DNA from 4 places in the Pseudomonas sp. LBUM1657 genome. Region 1 is predicted to be linked to each of the others. Evidence: predicted binding sites of a transcription regulator. Region 1 holds the regulator's gene; each other region holds the start of a gene.

The links. The regulator sigma-54, encoded in region 1, starts transcription at its own class of promoters, with help from an activator protein. The targets are predictions, from matches to a motif close to ANTGGCATNNANNTTGCTNT.
Region 2: the regulator sigma-54 is predicted to act here: its motif matches at 1,739-1,758, upstream of glnA (glutamate--ammonia ligase).
Region 3: the regulator sigma-54 is predicted to act here: its motif matches at 1,511-1,530, upstream of ACA055_RS07545 (flagellar basal body rod protein FlgF).
Region 4: the regulator sigma-54 is predicted to act here: its motif matches at 1,719-1,738, upstream of ACA055_RS08680 (circularly permuted type 2 ATP-grasp protein).

Annotation. Positions count from the first base shown of each region.
Region 1 covers NZ_CP166799.1:930,703-934,498, reverse strand. The annotation lists gene lptB (LPS export ABC transporter ATP-binding protein) at 1-250, shown strand, start outside; gene ACA055_RS04190 (RNA polymerase factor sigma-54) at 529-2,022, shown strand; gene hpf (ribosome hibernation-promoting factor, HPF/YfiA family) at 2,097-2,405, shown strand; gene ptsN (PTS IIA-like nitrogen regulatory protein PtsN) at 2,418-2,882, shown strand; gene rapZ (RNase adapter RapZ) at 2,885-3,742, shown strand; gene ACA055_RS04170 (HPr family phosphocarrier protein) at 3,758-3,796, shown strand, end outside.
Region 2 covers NZ_CP166799.1:332,991-336,786, forward strand. The annotation lists gene glnA (glutamate--ammonia ligase) at 236-1,642, opposite strand; gene thiI (tRNA uracil 4-sulfurtransferase ThiI) at 1,973-3,427, shown strand; gene typA (translational GTPase TypA) at 3,567-3,796, shown strand, end outside.
Region 3 covers NZ_CP166799.1:1,657,501-1,661,296, reverse strand. The annotation lists gene flgG (flagellar basal-body rod protein FlgG) at 1-670, opposite strand, end outside; gene ACA055_RS07545 (flagellar basal body rod protein FlgF) at 716-1,456, opposite strand; gene ACA055_RS07540 (sigma-54-dependent transcriptional regulator) at 1,777-3,336, opposite strand; gene phhA (phenylalanine 4-monooxygenase) at 3,617-3,796, shown strand, end outside.
Region 4 covers NZ_CP166799.1:1,885,518-1,889,313, forward strand. The annotation lists gene speE (polyamine aminopropyltransferase) at 1-375, shown strand, start outside; gene ACA055_RS08670 (hypothetical protein) at 583-816, shown strand; gene ACA055_RS08675 (ribonuclease E inhibitor RraB) at 1,031-1,372, shown strand; gene ACA055_RS08680 (circularly permuted type 2 ATP-grasp protein) at 1,771-3,180, shown strand; gene ACA055_RS08685 (alpha-E domain-containing protein) at 3,193-3,796, shown strand, end outside.

The DNA of each region.
Region 1 (3,796 bases):
CCTCCTCGACGAACCCTTCGCAGGTGTGGACCCGATTTCGGTGGGCGACATCAAGCAGATCATCCATCACCTCAAGGCCAAGGGCATTGGCGTGTTGATCACTGACCACAACGTCCGTGAAACCCTGGATATCTGCGAAACCGCCTACATTGTCAACGATGGCCAACTGATCGCCGAAGGCGACTCTGCCACCATCCTGGCCAACGAACTGGTCAAGGAAGTGTATCTGGGCCATGAGTTCCGCCTGTAAGCGCTGAGGTGTCCCAGGCGATCGCCAGAGCGCCCTTTTCAATAAAAACTTTATAGTTTTTCTTGAGAAGAGCGCTCCAGGCAAACACATCGCTTTCAAGGTATTCGGCCACTGACAAGCATGAGCAACGCGTCAATAAAGCTTTATAGTTTTTTATTGTTACGGCGCTCTAGGCAAACAGTTCAGTTTCAGGCATATAATTTGCTTATGTTTGGCGCTCCGGCGCTCTGTAGTGGATGGCGCATGTGCGCCGGCGAATAAGGTGTTAAGCCCCTGCCATGAAACCATCGCTAGTCTTGAGAATGGGCCAGCAGCTGACGATGACACCGCAGCTGCAACAGGCCATCCGCCTGCTCCAATTGTCGACCCTGGACCTGCAACAGGAAATCCAGGAGGCCCTGGAGTCCAATCCGATGCTCGAACGCCAGGAAGAAGGCGACGACTTCGATAATGCCGATCCCTTGGCCGATAAAGCCGAACAGCAACCTAACGCCGATGTTTCGGAACCCTCCTACCAGGAAACCGCCCCGACGGTGGATAACCTCGAGGAAGGTGACTGGAACGAGCGCATCCCTAACGAGCTGCCCGTCGACACCGCATGGGAAGACGTCTACCAGACCAGCGCCAGCAGCTTGCCAAGCAACGATGACGACGAGTGGGATTTCACCACCCGTACTTCGGCCGGCGAGAGCCTGCAAAGCCACCTGCTGTGGCAACTGAACCTGGCACCGATGTCCGACACCGATCGCCTGATTGCCGTGACCCTGATCGATTGCATCAATAATCAGGGCTACCTGGACGAAACCCTTGAGGAAATTCTCGAAGCCTTCGATCCGGAACTGGACATCGAACTGGACGAGATCGAAGCCGTCCTGCACCGCATCCAGCAATTCGAGCCCGCCGGCATCGGCGCCCGCAACCTGGGTGAATGCCTGCTGCTGCAATTGCGCCAGTTGCCCGCCAAGACGCCTTGGTTGACCGAGGCCAAGCGTCTGGTCACCGATTACATCGACCTGCTTGGCAGCCGCGACTACAGCCAGCTGATGCGGCGCATGAAGCTCAAGGAAGATGAACTGCGCCAGGTCATCGAACTGGTCCAGAGCCTCAACCCGCGCCCAGGCTCGCAGATCGAGTCCAGTGAAGCCGAATACGTCGTTCCCGACGTGATCGTGCGCAAGGACAACGAACGCTGGCTGGTAGAGCTCAATCAGGAATCGGTGCCACGGCTGCGGGTCAACGCCCAATACGCCGGGTTTGTTCGCCGCGCCGACACCAGCGCCGACAACACCTTCATGCGCAACCAGTTGCAAGAGGCTCGCTGGTTCATCAAGAGCCTGCAAAGCCGCAACGAAACCCTGATGAAAGTGGCCACCCAGATTGTCGAGCATCAACGCGGCTTCCTGGAGTACGGCGACGAAGCCATGAAACCGCTGGTCCTGCATGACATTGCCGAAGCAGTGGGCATGCACGAATCGACGATTTCACGGGTGACCACGCAGAAATTCATGCATACCCCGCGGGGAATCTATGAACTGAAATACTTTTTCTCCAGCCACGTCAGCACCTCCGAGGGCGGTGAATGCTCGTCCACAGCGATTCGCGCGATCATCAAAAAACTGGTTGCCGCGGAAAATCAGAAAAAGCCGTTGAGTGACAGCAAGATCGCTGGTTTACTGGAGGCACAAGGCATTCAGGTGGCTCGCCGCACCGTCGCCAAGTACCGCGAATCTCTCGGGATCGCGCCTTCGAGCGAACGCAAGCGGTTGATGTAGAGCCACGCCACAGCGTTCCAGTGGCAGGTATTTCTGCCTGCCGCTTTATGCACTGGCAACGAAGGAGAAGCTGTATGCAAGTCAACATCAGTGGACACCAACTGGAAGTGACCGAACCTCTTCGCTCCTACATCGGCGAAAAACTCGAACGACTAGAGAGGCATTTCGACAAGATCACCAACGTGCAAGTCACGATGACGGTCGAAAAGCTCAAGCAGAAAATCGAAGCCACGTTGCATATTCCCGGCAATGAAGTGGTCGCCAATGCGGAACATACCGATATGTACGCGGCGATCGACGCACTGACCGACAAGCTGGATAAACAACTCAAAAAGCATAAGGAAAAGACCCAGAGCCTCCTCCAGGGCGCGACCGGTCGTTAACACTCCCAACCCATGATCCGACTTGAAAGCATCCTGACCCCCGGCCGTTCCCTCGTGAACGTGCCGGGCGGCAGTAAAAAGAAAGCCCTCGAGCAAATTGCCAACCTCATCCATCGCGAAGTGCCGGATCTGGAGATGCAAGATGTCTTCGAGGCTCTGATTGCCCGTGAAAAACTCGGTTCTACCGGTTTTGGTAACGGCATCGCCATTCCTCACTGCCGCCTCAAGGGCTGCACTTTGCCCATCAGTGCCTTGATGCACTTGGACGCGCCCATCGATTTCGACGCCATCGACGGCGCCCCGGTTGACCTGTTGTTCGTTCTATTGGTCCCGGAAGCCGCCACCGATGCGCACCTGGAGCTACTGCGCCAGATCGCCAGCATGCTCGATCGCAAGGACGTGCGCGAAAAATTGCGCAGCGCCCCGAGCAATGAAGCCTTGTATCAGGTTGTCCTGGACGAGCAAAACGGGCAGTAATCATGCGCTTGATCATCGTCAGTGGCCGCTCCGGCTCCGGTAAAAGTACCGCGCTCAATGTCCTCGAGGACAACGGCTACTACTGCATCGACAACCTGCCTGCCGGCTTGCTGCCGGAGTTGGCTGAACGCGCGTTGATTCACACCGAGCTGGCACAGCCGCTGGTTGCCGTGTCCATCGACGCACGCAACTTGCCGAGCCATCTGTCGCGGTTTCCAGAACTGCTGGAAGAAGTGCGCAGCCGGCATATCCAGTGCGACGTCCTGTACCTGGATGCCGATGAAGAAACACTGCTCAAACGCTTCTCGGAAACCCGCCGTCGTCACCCGTTGAGCACTGCCAATCGCTCGCTGGCCGAGGCGATCAACGATGAAACGAACCTGCTCGGGCCGATCGCCGACCTCGCCGATCTCAAAATCAACACCACCAATCTGAACCTGTATCAGCTGCGCGATACCATCAAGCTGCGCCTGTTGAACCAGCCGGAGCCTGGTACTGCGTTTCTGGTGGAGTCTTTTGGATTCAAGCGCGGCATGCCGGTGGACGCCGATTTGGTGTTCGACGTGCGCTGCCTGCCCAATCCTTATTGGAAACCGGAGCTGCGCGCGCAGTCCGGGCTGGATCAACCGGTTGCCGAGTACCTGGCGGCACAGCCGGACGTCGAGGAGATGTTCCAGGACATTTCCACCTACCTGCTCAAGTGGCTACCCCGCTTTGCAGCGAGCAACCGCGCTTATGTCACCATTGCCATTGGCTGCACCGGCGGGCATCACCGCTCCGTCTACCTGACCGAACGTCTGGGTCAGGTCCTGCAAAAAACCCTGAAGAATGTCCAGGTCCGCCACCGCGACCTCAGCTAAAGGATTCACATCGCGATGCCTGCTCTGGAAATTGAAATCATCAACAAGCTGGGT
Region 2 (3,796 bases), 600 kb from region 1:
AGTTGTAAACATTTGGGCATGTTTTTCGAGACCATTTGAACGCCGCCAATCCTTGTTGGAGCGGGCTTGTCCGCGAAGGCGTCGGCAATTCCGGCATCCATGTGTCAGACAGTCCGCTTTCGCGGGCAAGCCCGCTCCCACAGGTTACTTTATTGGTTGTCAAATCCCGGGCATAAAAAAGGCCTCCCGAAGGAGGCCTCTTTTTTGTCACGCCGCTTGCGCAGGCGCTACCGGATCAGCAGCTGTAGTACAGCTCGTATTCCAGTGGGTGTACGAAGGTACGTACTTTGATTTCTTCTTCGCTTTTCAGGGCGATGTAAGCGTCGATGAAGTCGTCGCTGAAAACGCCACCTTTGGTCAGGAACGCACGACCTTTGTCCAGCTCTTCCAGGGCTTCTTTCAGGCTGCCGCAAACTTGTGGGATCTCTTTCGCCTCTTCAGGCGGCAGGTCGTACAGGTTTTTGTCAGCTGCATCGCCAGGGTGGATCTTGTTCTGGATGCCGTCCAGGCCGGCCATCAACAGTGCAGCGAAGCCCAGGTACGGGTTGGCTGCTGGATCCGGGAAGCGGGCTTCGATACGGCGAGCGCGAGGGCTGGACACGTAAGGAATACGGATCGAAGCGGAACGGTTGCGAGCCGAGTAAGCCAGCATCACTGGAGCTTCGAAACCTGGGACCAGACGCTTGTAAGAGTTGGTCGACGGGTTGGTGAAGCCGTTCAGAGCCTTACCGTGCTTGATGATGCCGCCGATGAAGTACAGAGCGGTATCGGACAGGCCGGCATAGCCTTCGCCAGCGAAGGTGTTCTTGCCATCTTTAGCGATGGACAGGTGAACGTGCATACCCGAACCGTTGTCGCCGTACAGTGGCTTAGGCATGAAGGTCGCGGTGCGGCCGTATGCATCAGCAACGTTGTGTACGCAGTACTTCAGGGTCTGAACTTCGTCAGCCTTGGCAACCAGGGTGTTGAACTTCACACCGATTTCGTTCTGGCCGGCAGTCGCCACTTCGTGGTGGTGAACTTCGATGACCAGGCCCATTTCTTCCATGGCGTTGCACATGGAGGTACGGATTTCGTGGTCGTGGTCGAACGGCGGAACAGGGAAGTAGCCGCCTTTGACGCCTGGACGGTGGCCTTTGTTGCCGCCTTCCACGTCTTGGTCGGACATCCAAGAACCTTGTTCAGAGTAGATCTTGAACATGGAGCCGGAGATGTCGGACTTGAACTTCACTTCGTCGAAGATGAAGAATTCTGGCTCTGGACCAACAAATACGGTGTCGCCGATACCGGTCGACTTCAGGTATTCCTCGGCGCGCTTGGCGATCGCACGTGGGTCACGGTCGTAGCCTTGCATGGTCGAAGGCTCGATCACGTCGCAAACCAGGATCAGGGTCGGCTCTTCGGTGAACGGGTCGAGGACGGCAGTGGAGTCATCCGGCATCAGGATCATGTCGGAGGCTTCGATGCCTTTCCAGCCAGCGATGGAGGAACCGTCGAACATTTTGCCTTCTTCGAAGAAAGCTTCATCCAGCGCGTCGCGAGCCGGCATGGTCACGTGGTGCTGAGTGCCTTTGGTGTCCGTGAAGCGCAGATCAATCCACTTGACGTCATGATCTTTGATGAGTTGAACCGACTTCGACATAGTGTCCTCCGGGTGGCTTCGGGCTTAGTAGTGGATGCCCTTAGAATGTGGGTGATGCCGGCGCGAATACTCTGCCAAGGCAACCTGCCTCACAAGGGAGCAAATTGCATGCCAGTGCCCCACCATGGGTTTTTTGCCCCAATATCACGCTTATAAAGGTGCAATGTGCCTTAAAGCAGAAATTCTCGCCCTACAATGTGGCGTTAAAATCGACAAATGACCTGTTTTGGTGCGCGCAAAACCTTCTGCACATTAACTGGTTAAACCTTGAGCAATTTCCGCTATAATCCGCGCCCCCCTTTTTCGGCTGGCCCAGCGCGCGCTGTTTTCATGAAACTAATCGTAAAAGTCTTCCCCGAGATCACCATCAAGAGCCGCCCGGTACGGATGCGTTTCATCCGCCAGTTGGCCAAAAACATCCGTACCGTGCTCCGCGACCTGGACCCGGCTGTGGTGGTGAACGGTGTGTGGGACAATCTCGAGCTGGAAACCCGCGTGAGCGAGCCCAAAGCCCTGAAGGAGATGACCGAGCGCCTGAGCTGCATGCCGGGCATCGCGCATTTCCTGCAGGTCGATGAATACCCGCTGGGCGACTTTGACGACATCGTCGCCAAGTGCAAGCAGCATTTCGGTGATTCACTGGCTGGGAAGATTTTTTCGGTGCGCTGCAAGCGTGCCGGCAAGCATGAATTCAGCTCGATGGATGTCGAGAAATACGTTGGCAGCCAACTGCGTCGTCAGTGCGGCGCCGCCGGAATCTCGCTGAAAGAGCCGCAAATCGAAGTTCGCATCGAAATTCGCGACAAACGGTTGTTCGTGATCCACAACCAGCACAACAGCATCGGCGGTTATCCGCTGGGTGCCCTGGAACAGACGCTTGTGCTGATGTCTGGCGGCTTCGATTCCACTGTTGCCGCCTACCAGATCATGCGCCGTGGCCTGATGAGCCACTTCTGCTTCTTTAATCTGGGCGGACGTGCCCATGAACTGGGCGTCATGGAAGTCGCGCACTTCATCTGGAAGAAGTACGGCAGCTCCCAACGCGTGTTATTTGTCAGTGTGCCGTTCGAGGAAGTACTGGGAGAAATTCTCGGGAAAGTCGATAACAGTCATATGGGTGTGGTTTTGAAGCGTATGATGTTGCGCGCTGCTTCCCGTATTGCCGATCGGCTGGAGATCGAAGCGCTGGTGACCGGCGAAGCGATCTCCCAGGTGTCGAGCCAGACGCTGCCGAACCTGTCCGTGATCGACTGCGTGACCGACAAGCTGGTCTTGCGTCCGCTGATCGCCAGTCACAAGCAGGACATCATCGACCTGGCCAACGAAATCGGCACCGCTGATTTTGCCAAGCACATGCCGGAGTACTGCGGGGTCATCTCGGTGAACCCCAAGACCCACGCCAAGCGTCCGCGCGTGGAGCATGAAGAGAAAGAATTCGACATGGCGGTCCTTGAGCGTGCGCTCGAGAACGCCAAGCTGGTGCCGATCGATCGCGTGATCGACGAATTGGGCCAGGACTTGCAGATTGAAGAAGTCAGCGAAGCACTGGCGGGCCAGATCATCATCGACATCCGTCACCCGGATGCCGCTGAAGACGAGCCGCTGGAACTCGGTGGCATTGAGGTACAGACGATGCCGTTTTATGCATTGAACGCTCGTTTCAAGGAACTGGACCCTACTCGCCAGTACCTGTTGTATTGCGACAAAGGCGTGATGAGTCGCCTGCATGCCCACCATTTGCTCAGTGAGGGGCATGCCAATGTGCGCGTTTATCGACCGAGCTAAGTGCCCGGGGCTGTTTGCCTGTGGCCTGCGTCACCGGCCCCCCGACGCCGCCGTCAAGCTGTAACGGCTTTGCCGGACTCTACTGTTAATCGCTGCCAAGACTTGTCAGCACACCGAATCCTCTGATCGAGATACACAAGTGATCGAAAATCTACGCAACATCGCCATCATTGCTCACGTTGACCACGGTAAAACCACCCTGGTAGACAAACTCTTGCGTCAATCCGGCACCCTGGAGCGCAACGAGCTCAACGACGAGCGCGTGATGGACTCCAACGACCAGGAGAAAGAGCGCGGTATTACCATTCTGGCGAAAAACACCGCCATCAACTGGAACGGCTACCACATCAACATCGTGGACACCCCGGG
Region 3 (3,796 bases), 730 kb from region 1:
CGTTGGAAGTTTCCAGGGTGTTCTGCAGCGTGGTGCCGAACCCGGCCAGGCCTGGCGTGCCGACTTGCGGCGCACCACTGGCAGCGGTTTCCAGGAACAGGTTGTTACCCACCGCTTGCAGGCCGGCCGGGTTGATGAAGTCGGCGGTTTGCAGGTTGCCGATCACCTGGGCGGCCGGGTTGCCGGCAACGGTGACGGACACGGTGCCGTCGCGACCGACCGTGAAGGTCTGGGCGTCGTTCGGGATGACAATGGCCGGTTCCAGGGCGAAGCCGCTGGCGTTCACGATCTGACCGTTGGAGTCGAGGTGGAACGTACCGTCACGGGTGTAGGACGTGGTACCGTCCGGCTGCAGAATCTGGAAGAAACCGCGACCGTCGATGGCCATGTCCAGCGGCTGTTCGGTGGTTTGCAGGCTGCCGGCGGTGAAGTTTTTCTGGGTGCCGACAATGCGCACACCGGTACCCAATTGCAGACCCGACGGCAGTTCGCTGTCCTGGGTCGACTGGGCGCCTGGCTGGCGCTTGATCTGGTAGAGCAAGTCCTGGAACTCGGCGCGATCACGTTTGAAACCCGTGGTCGACACGTTGGCCAGGTTGTTGGAAATAGTCGTCAGGTTGGTGTCCTGGGCGGACAGACCTGTTTTGGCAACCCATAGAGCCGGAAGCATTCGATTCTCCTCGTGCGCCTGTTTTACGGCGCGACGTTCTGATAATTAGCTGATCTGCAAGACCCGAGCCATGGCCTGGTCGTCTTCTTTGGCGGTGTTCATCATCTTGATGTGCAGCTCGAACTGCTTGGCCAGGGCCAGCACCGAGGTCATCTCTTCCACGGCATTGACGTTGCTCGACTCGAGGAACCCGGACACCAGCTTGACGTTGGCATCGGCTTGCGCCGGCTTGCCGTCCTTGGTGTGGATCGAACCGTCCAGGCCTTTGGTCATGTTCCTGAAGTCAGGGTTGACCAGTTTGATGCGGTCGACTTCCGCCATCACGCGAGGACCTTCGCCCATCGCACGAATGCTGATGGTGCCGTCCTCGCCCACTTCGATTTGCTGCTCGGGTGGCACGGCAATCGGCCCGCCATTGCCCAGCACCGGCATACCGTTGCCGGCCCGTAGCACGCCGAGGGCGTCAACGTTCAGGCTGCCGGTACGCACGTAGCTTTCACCGCCGTCAGGGTTCTGTAGCGCGATCCAACCGTTGCCCTGCACCGCGACATCCAGATCACGGCCGGTTTCCACCAGCGCGCCAGGAGAGAAGTCGGTGGCCGGGCGTTCGGACATGGCAAACGCACGCGCCGGAAAGCTGTCACCGAACACCGGCATCGAACGCGCCTGCTCCAGGTCTTTCTGGAAACCGTTGGTGGAGATGTTCGCCAGGTTGTTGGCATGAGCCTTCTGCGCCAGTGCATTCTGGCTGGCGCCGGTCATTGCCACATAAAGGTACTTGTCCACGCTCTTTCCTCTGCATGCCGGACGTTTGCCGCCCACCGCTTTACTGCTGAGCCACAAGCAATTTGCAGACCAACTTTTTTCTGGCGACGCGGGGCCCGGCAAACAAAGGACTTGAGGGGTTCAGAGGGGGATTGGGGATTGTGTCGAAGACGAAAAACCGGCGGTGTTATGCCGGTAAGTGGCAACGGCTGACGTTGAGGTGGACTGGACTACCGCCTTCGCGAGCAAGCCCGCTCCCACATTTGATCGAGCCAAACACAAATTAAATGTGGGAGCGGGCTTGCTCGCGAAGGGTCCATCACAGGCAAAACAGCTATCGGCTATGACTCGCTCTTGCCGACTTCATACTCACGCAACTTATTGGCAATAGTCGTATGCGAAACCCCCAACCGCTTACCCAATTGCCGACTGCTCGGATGCTCGGAATACAAGCGCTCCAGCACAGCTTTCTCGAAGCGCCCAACAATCGCATCCAACCCACCCTCGAGCGAGAAGTCGCCAAGGGGCTGACGCACGCCGTAATCCGGCAGACGAATATGCTCGGCCTTGACCGTCCCGCCTTCGCACAGGGAAACCGCCTGGAACAGCACGTTTTCCAGCTGTCGCACATTGCCCGGCCAATGGTAGTGACTGAGCCGCTCCATCGCCGCCGGTGCCAGCTTCGGCAGCGGGCAACCAATCTGCCGACTGGCCTGATCGAGGAAGTGTTCCACCAGCGGCGTCAAACCATCGAGGCACTCGCGCAGTGGCGGAATGTGCAAGGACAACACGTTCAAGCGGTGATACAGATCCTGACGAAACTCACCGCGCGCGCACAGCTCGGAAAGATCGACCTGCGTTGCGCAGATCACCCGTACGTCCAGATAAACCTCTTCATCGCTGCCTACACGCCGGAAGCAACCGTCCTGCAAAAAGCGCAGCAATTTCACCTGCAAGCGCGGGCTCATTTCCCCGACGCCATCGAGAAACAGCGTACCGCCCGCCGTCAGCTCCAGCAGCCCAAGCTTGCCTTCGGCCCGCGCGCCTTCGAAGGCGCCGGGGCCATAGCCGAACAGTTCGGTCTCGGCCATCGACTCCGGCAGACCAGCGCAGTTGAGTGCCATCAATGGCGACTGCCCCCGCGGACTCGCCAGGTGACAGGCTCGCGCCAACAACTCTTTACCGGTGCCGGTTTCGCCTTCTATCAATAGCGGCGCATCCAGCGGCGCCATGCGCCGGGCTTCGCGCACCACCGCGGCCATTACCTTCGAGCTCTGGAAGATGCTGTCGAACCCGCGCAATTCCTGCTTGCGCACGTTATAGATGCGCTCCCCCACCCGATCGGCGCGGTGCAACGTCAATACGGCACCGGCCATGGCCTCACTGTCGTCATGCTCCGATTGCAGCGGCGCGATGTCGGCGAGAAACACATCACCCTTGACCTTGACCCGCAACCCGTTGATCCGCGACTTGTTGGCGCGCACCAGTTCCGGCAAGTCGAAATCCTCGGCGTAGCGCGACAACGGAATGCCCGGCACCTCATCGACCCGCACCCCGAGCAACTGCGCCGCCGCGCGGTTGGCCGCAACGATCGAGCCGCCCATGTCGATCGACAGCACCGGGAACTCCAGCGCACCGAGCAAGGCATTCAGCTCCATGTGCCGACGCTCGCTGGGCATCAGCCCTACGCGCTTGACGCCGAAGACCCCGGCAATTGATTCGAATTTCGGACGCAACGCCTGGAACTGAATGTTGATCAGGTTCGGGCAGTGCAGGTAGATGGCATTGCCATGTTCACCGCCGACCTCGCCGCGAGCGACGTTGATTCCGTACTCCACCAGCAGGTTGAGAATGTCGCGCAGGATGCCGATGCGGTTCTGGCAGTGAACTTTGATACGCATATAAAAGCCCGAAACAGGAGTGATCGAGGTCCTGAGCACGGATTTTTCTGCGCAGGCGCCAAGTTAGTCGTCAAGATTATGTGACACCTGCCAGGCATTTCAAACCTGTGAATCTCAATCCCTGCGCCACAGCCGCCAATCCGTAACGAATACTTTACGAAAAACGCAGAATTTTCCTACGAGCGGCGTGATCCACCTGCTGCAACGTCGCACACCTTGGGGTATTCCTAGGTCCATAGCAGGACATAACAAGAACGAAATCCCCTAGCAGGAGAGCAGCATGAAGCAGACGCAATACGTGGCTCGCGAGCCCGATGCGCAAGGTTTTATCGACTACCCCGCCGAAGAACACGCGGTGTGGAACACGCTGATCACTCGCCAACTGAAAGTGATCGAAGGGCGTGCGTGCCAGGAATACCTGGACGGTATCGAAAAACTCGGTCTGCCCCACGACCGCATC
Region 4 (3,796 bases), 950 kb from region 1:
GGTGAAGTGCTGTTCTCGGAAAACTTCTACCAGGCCTGCCGTCGCTGCCTGAACGAAGGCGGCATCCTGGTGACCCAGAACGGCACGCCGTTCATGCAAATCGGCGAAGTCAAAACCACCGCGGGTCGTCTGCGTAGCCTGTTCCCGGACTGGCACTTCTATCAGGCAGCCGTGCCGACCTACATCGGCGGCGCCATGACTTTTGCCTGGGGCGCGACCAATACCGCCTATCGCAAATTGTCCCGCGAAACCCTGCAGCAACGCTTCGCCGGCAGCGGCATCATTACCCGCTACTACAACCCGGAAATCCACATCGGCGCCTTCGCCTTGCCGCAATACGTGCTGCAAGCGGTGAACAAGCCAAGCAACGACTGAAAATTTACGCATTGCCTGTGGGAGCGGGCTTGCTCGCGAAGAGGGAGTGTCAGTCAATATTATTGTTGCCTGAGTCACCGCCTTCGCGAGCAAGCCCGCTCCCACAGGTTTTTCAAGGCTAAGCGCTGTAATCCGTTTGAACGATCAGTCAGGGCAAAAGTCCAGATAGTTGTAAGCCCATTTGCGGGTTTTATCGAGGAGGCACTGATGCAAAAGTGGAAAATCACTTTCGTGGATGATCACGGTGAAACAGTCGATGAAGTCTTTGAGTGCGAGGAGTGCCCGAACAACGAGCAAGCCGCCAAACTCATCAAGGCCCGGCTCCTTCCTGTCGCTGCCGAACTGGATCTGAACGATCTGGAAGGGCGAACCGATGACGCGAGCGTCAAAAGTCTTAAAACCCAGAACAGCATACAAATCCTCGGCATTACTCCCGTCTGATACTCCTCTTGTCACATTTGCATCCAGGCCTTGGCAGCGGCTCTGACTTGGGGCTACTCTGCAACCGAGATCAGCGAATGGATCGCTAAGGTCTGGTCTTGTCAGCTACATGCTTGCTTCCCACCGGTAACGTTGTTGCCGCATCGCTCGCACCATTCGGTTGCGAGCGCCGGGAATACGGAAAGTCTATCCATCAGTATGAGGGGGACGTTTCATGAGCACAGCCTATCAAGAAGACATCAGCAGCAGCGTGCTGCGCCGCATGAAAGAAGGCGGTTTCGACTTTTCACGGTTCCATCCCATCGAGTTCTACGCCATTTTCCCGGACGAGGAGCGGGCGCGCAGGGCGGCAGGGCATTACTGTGGTGAATCCTTGAATGCACAGATCAGTGTGCGCGATGACGGCGCGTGGTATCTGGAACTGAGCAAAGTGATGTACGCCACCTATGACGGCATCGGCGACTTTGAGCAGGGCTTCGAGGCGGTGGTCGAGCCTTTGGGCGGCATCATGGAAGGATGGGGCGTCAAACAGGAGGTACGAGGGCGACTCGCATAACTTATGAACAGTGACAACACTCAGTAACGGCTGACCTTAGGGTTGGCCGTTTTCGTTTGTGGGCACTGGAAAAGTATCTGGCAAAACCCTGAAACAAGAATGCGGCGCAAAAAAAACCGCCTGAGCAGGCGGCTAAAAGGGAAGTCGGGTCAGCTATTTCAGCGAATGCTTGGATTATCGGCATCGCCGTCCGGGCAGTGAAATCAACTCTGGCTATGCTGGTGATAGGCGACAACATTGCTTCGCAATGAAGCGGGGGCGATCAGGTGGGGGCATTTGCCGCACAGGATTGGTGCGGTGCGTGCGGGGCGGATATCCAACTGATTGATATAAAAGCGTTTATGCCGATGGCACGGGCCTTGCGAAGGCCTGGATGTCCGGGTGACAAGGAGTACGGCATGATCCGCACCTATTTTGATGAAATGTACGATGCCGGCGGCCAGGTCCGCCCGCATTACCGGGAGTTTGCCCGTTGGCTGGCCGAAACGCCTGACGAGCTTTTGGCACAACGGCGACGCGAGGCCGATCTGCTGTTTCATCGCGCCGGGATTACCTTCACGCTCTACGGTGACGAGCAAGGGACAGAGCGCCTGATTCCCTTCGACACCATTCCCCGCAGCATCCCCGCCAGCGAATGGCGAGTCGTCGAGCGCGGTTGTATTCAGCGGGTCAAGGCGTTGAACATGTTTCTCGCTGACCTTTATCACGAGCAGCGCATCATCAAGGCCGGCATTATTCCGGCCGAGCAAGTGCTGGCCAACGAGCAATACCAGTTGGCGATGCAAGGGCTCGATTTGCACCGGGATATCTATTCCCACATCTCTGGCGTCGATCTGGTGCGCGATGGCGACGGCACGTACTACGTGCTCGAAGACAATCTTCGTACACCGAGCGGCGTGAGCTACATGCTTGAAGACCGCAAGATGATGATGCGGCTGTTCCCCGAATTGTTCTCGGCACAGCGTATTGCACCTATCGATCATTACCCGAACTTGCTGCTCGACACCCTGAAAAGCTCCAGCCCGATCGATAATCCGAGCGTGGTGGTGCTGACCCCAGGGCGTTTCAACAGCGCGTTCTTCGAGCATGCGTTCCTGGCTCGGGAAATGGGCGTTGAACTGGTGGAGGGCGCGGATCTGTTCGTACGGGACGACAAGGTGTTCATGCGCACCACCGACGGGCCGAAAGCGGTCGACGTGATCTACCGTCGCCTCGACGATGCCTTCCTCGATCCGCTGGCGTTCAATCCGGATTCGATGCTCGGCGTACCGGGGCTGTTGTCATCCTACCGCTCTGGCAATGTCGTGTTGGCGAATGCCATCGGCACCGGGGTTGCGGACGACAAGTCGGTGTATCCATTCGTCACGGACATGATCCGTTTCTACCTGGATGAAGAGCCGATCCTGAAGAACGTGCCGACGTGGCAGTGTCGTAATCCCACTGAACTGTCCCACGTGCTGGCCAATCTTCCGGACCTGGTGGTCAAGGAAACCCAGGGCTCCGGCGGTTACGGAATGCTGGTGGGGCCGGCGGCTTCGGCGGCGGAAATCGAATCGTTCCGCGCGCGGATCAAAGCCAAGCCCCACGCGTATATCGCACAACCGACGCTGTCGCTGTCGACCTGTCCGACCTTTGTCGAAAACGGCATCGCTCCACGCCATATCGACCTGCGTCCGTTTGTATTGTCTGGCCGCGAAACCCGGGTTGTGCCCGGCGGTTTGACCCGTGTCGCCCTGCGCGAAGGCTCCCTGGTGGTGAACTCCTCCCAGGGTGGCGGAACCAAGGACACCTGGGTGGTCGAGGATTGAAGGAAGCCTGCCATGTTAAGTAGAACTGCCTCGGATTTGTATTGGATGTCGCGTTACCTGGAGCGGGCGGAAAACCTCGCGCGGATGCTCGACATCAGTTATTCGCTGTCGCTGATGCCTCAGGATGGTCGCGGTGACGGCCTGCACGAACTGGCCATGCCGTTGCTGATTACCGGCACCCTGGACGATTACCTGGAGCGTCACGGCGATCTGCATGCCGAACGGCTGCTGCATTTTTTTGCCCTGGACGCGGCCAACCCGGCGAGCATCTACAGCTGCCTCGGCGCCGCGCGGGCCAGTGCCCATGCGGTGCGTGGGCGAATCACCGCTGATATGTGGGAAAACATCAACGCCACCTGGCTGGAAATCCGCGGCATCGCCGACCAAGGCTTGAGTCGCTACGGCATGAGCCGTTTTTGCGAGTGGATCAAGGAGCGTTCCCATCTGTTCCGCGGCGCATCCTACGGCACGATCATGCGCAACGATGCGTTCCGCTTCATTCGTCTGGGGACGTTTATCGAAAGGGCTGACAACACCTTGCGCCTGCTCGATGCCCGATACGAAATGGCCGGCGATCAGGCGGAAGCAGTCAGCGACGGCACGGCCCACGCCTATT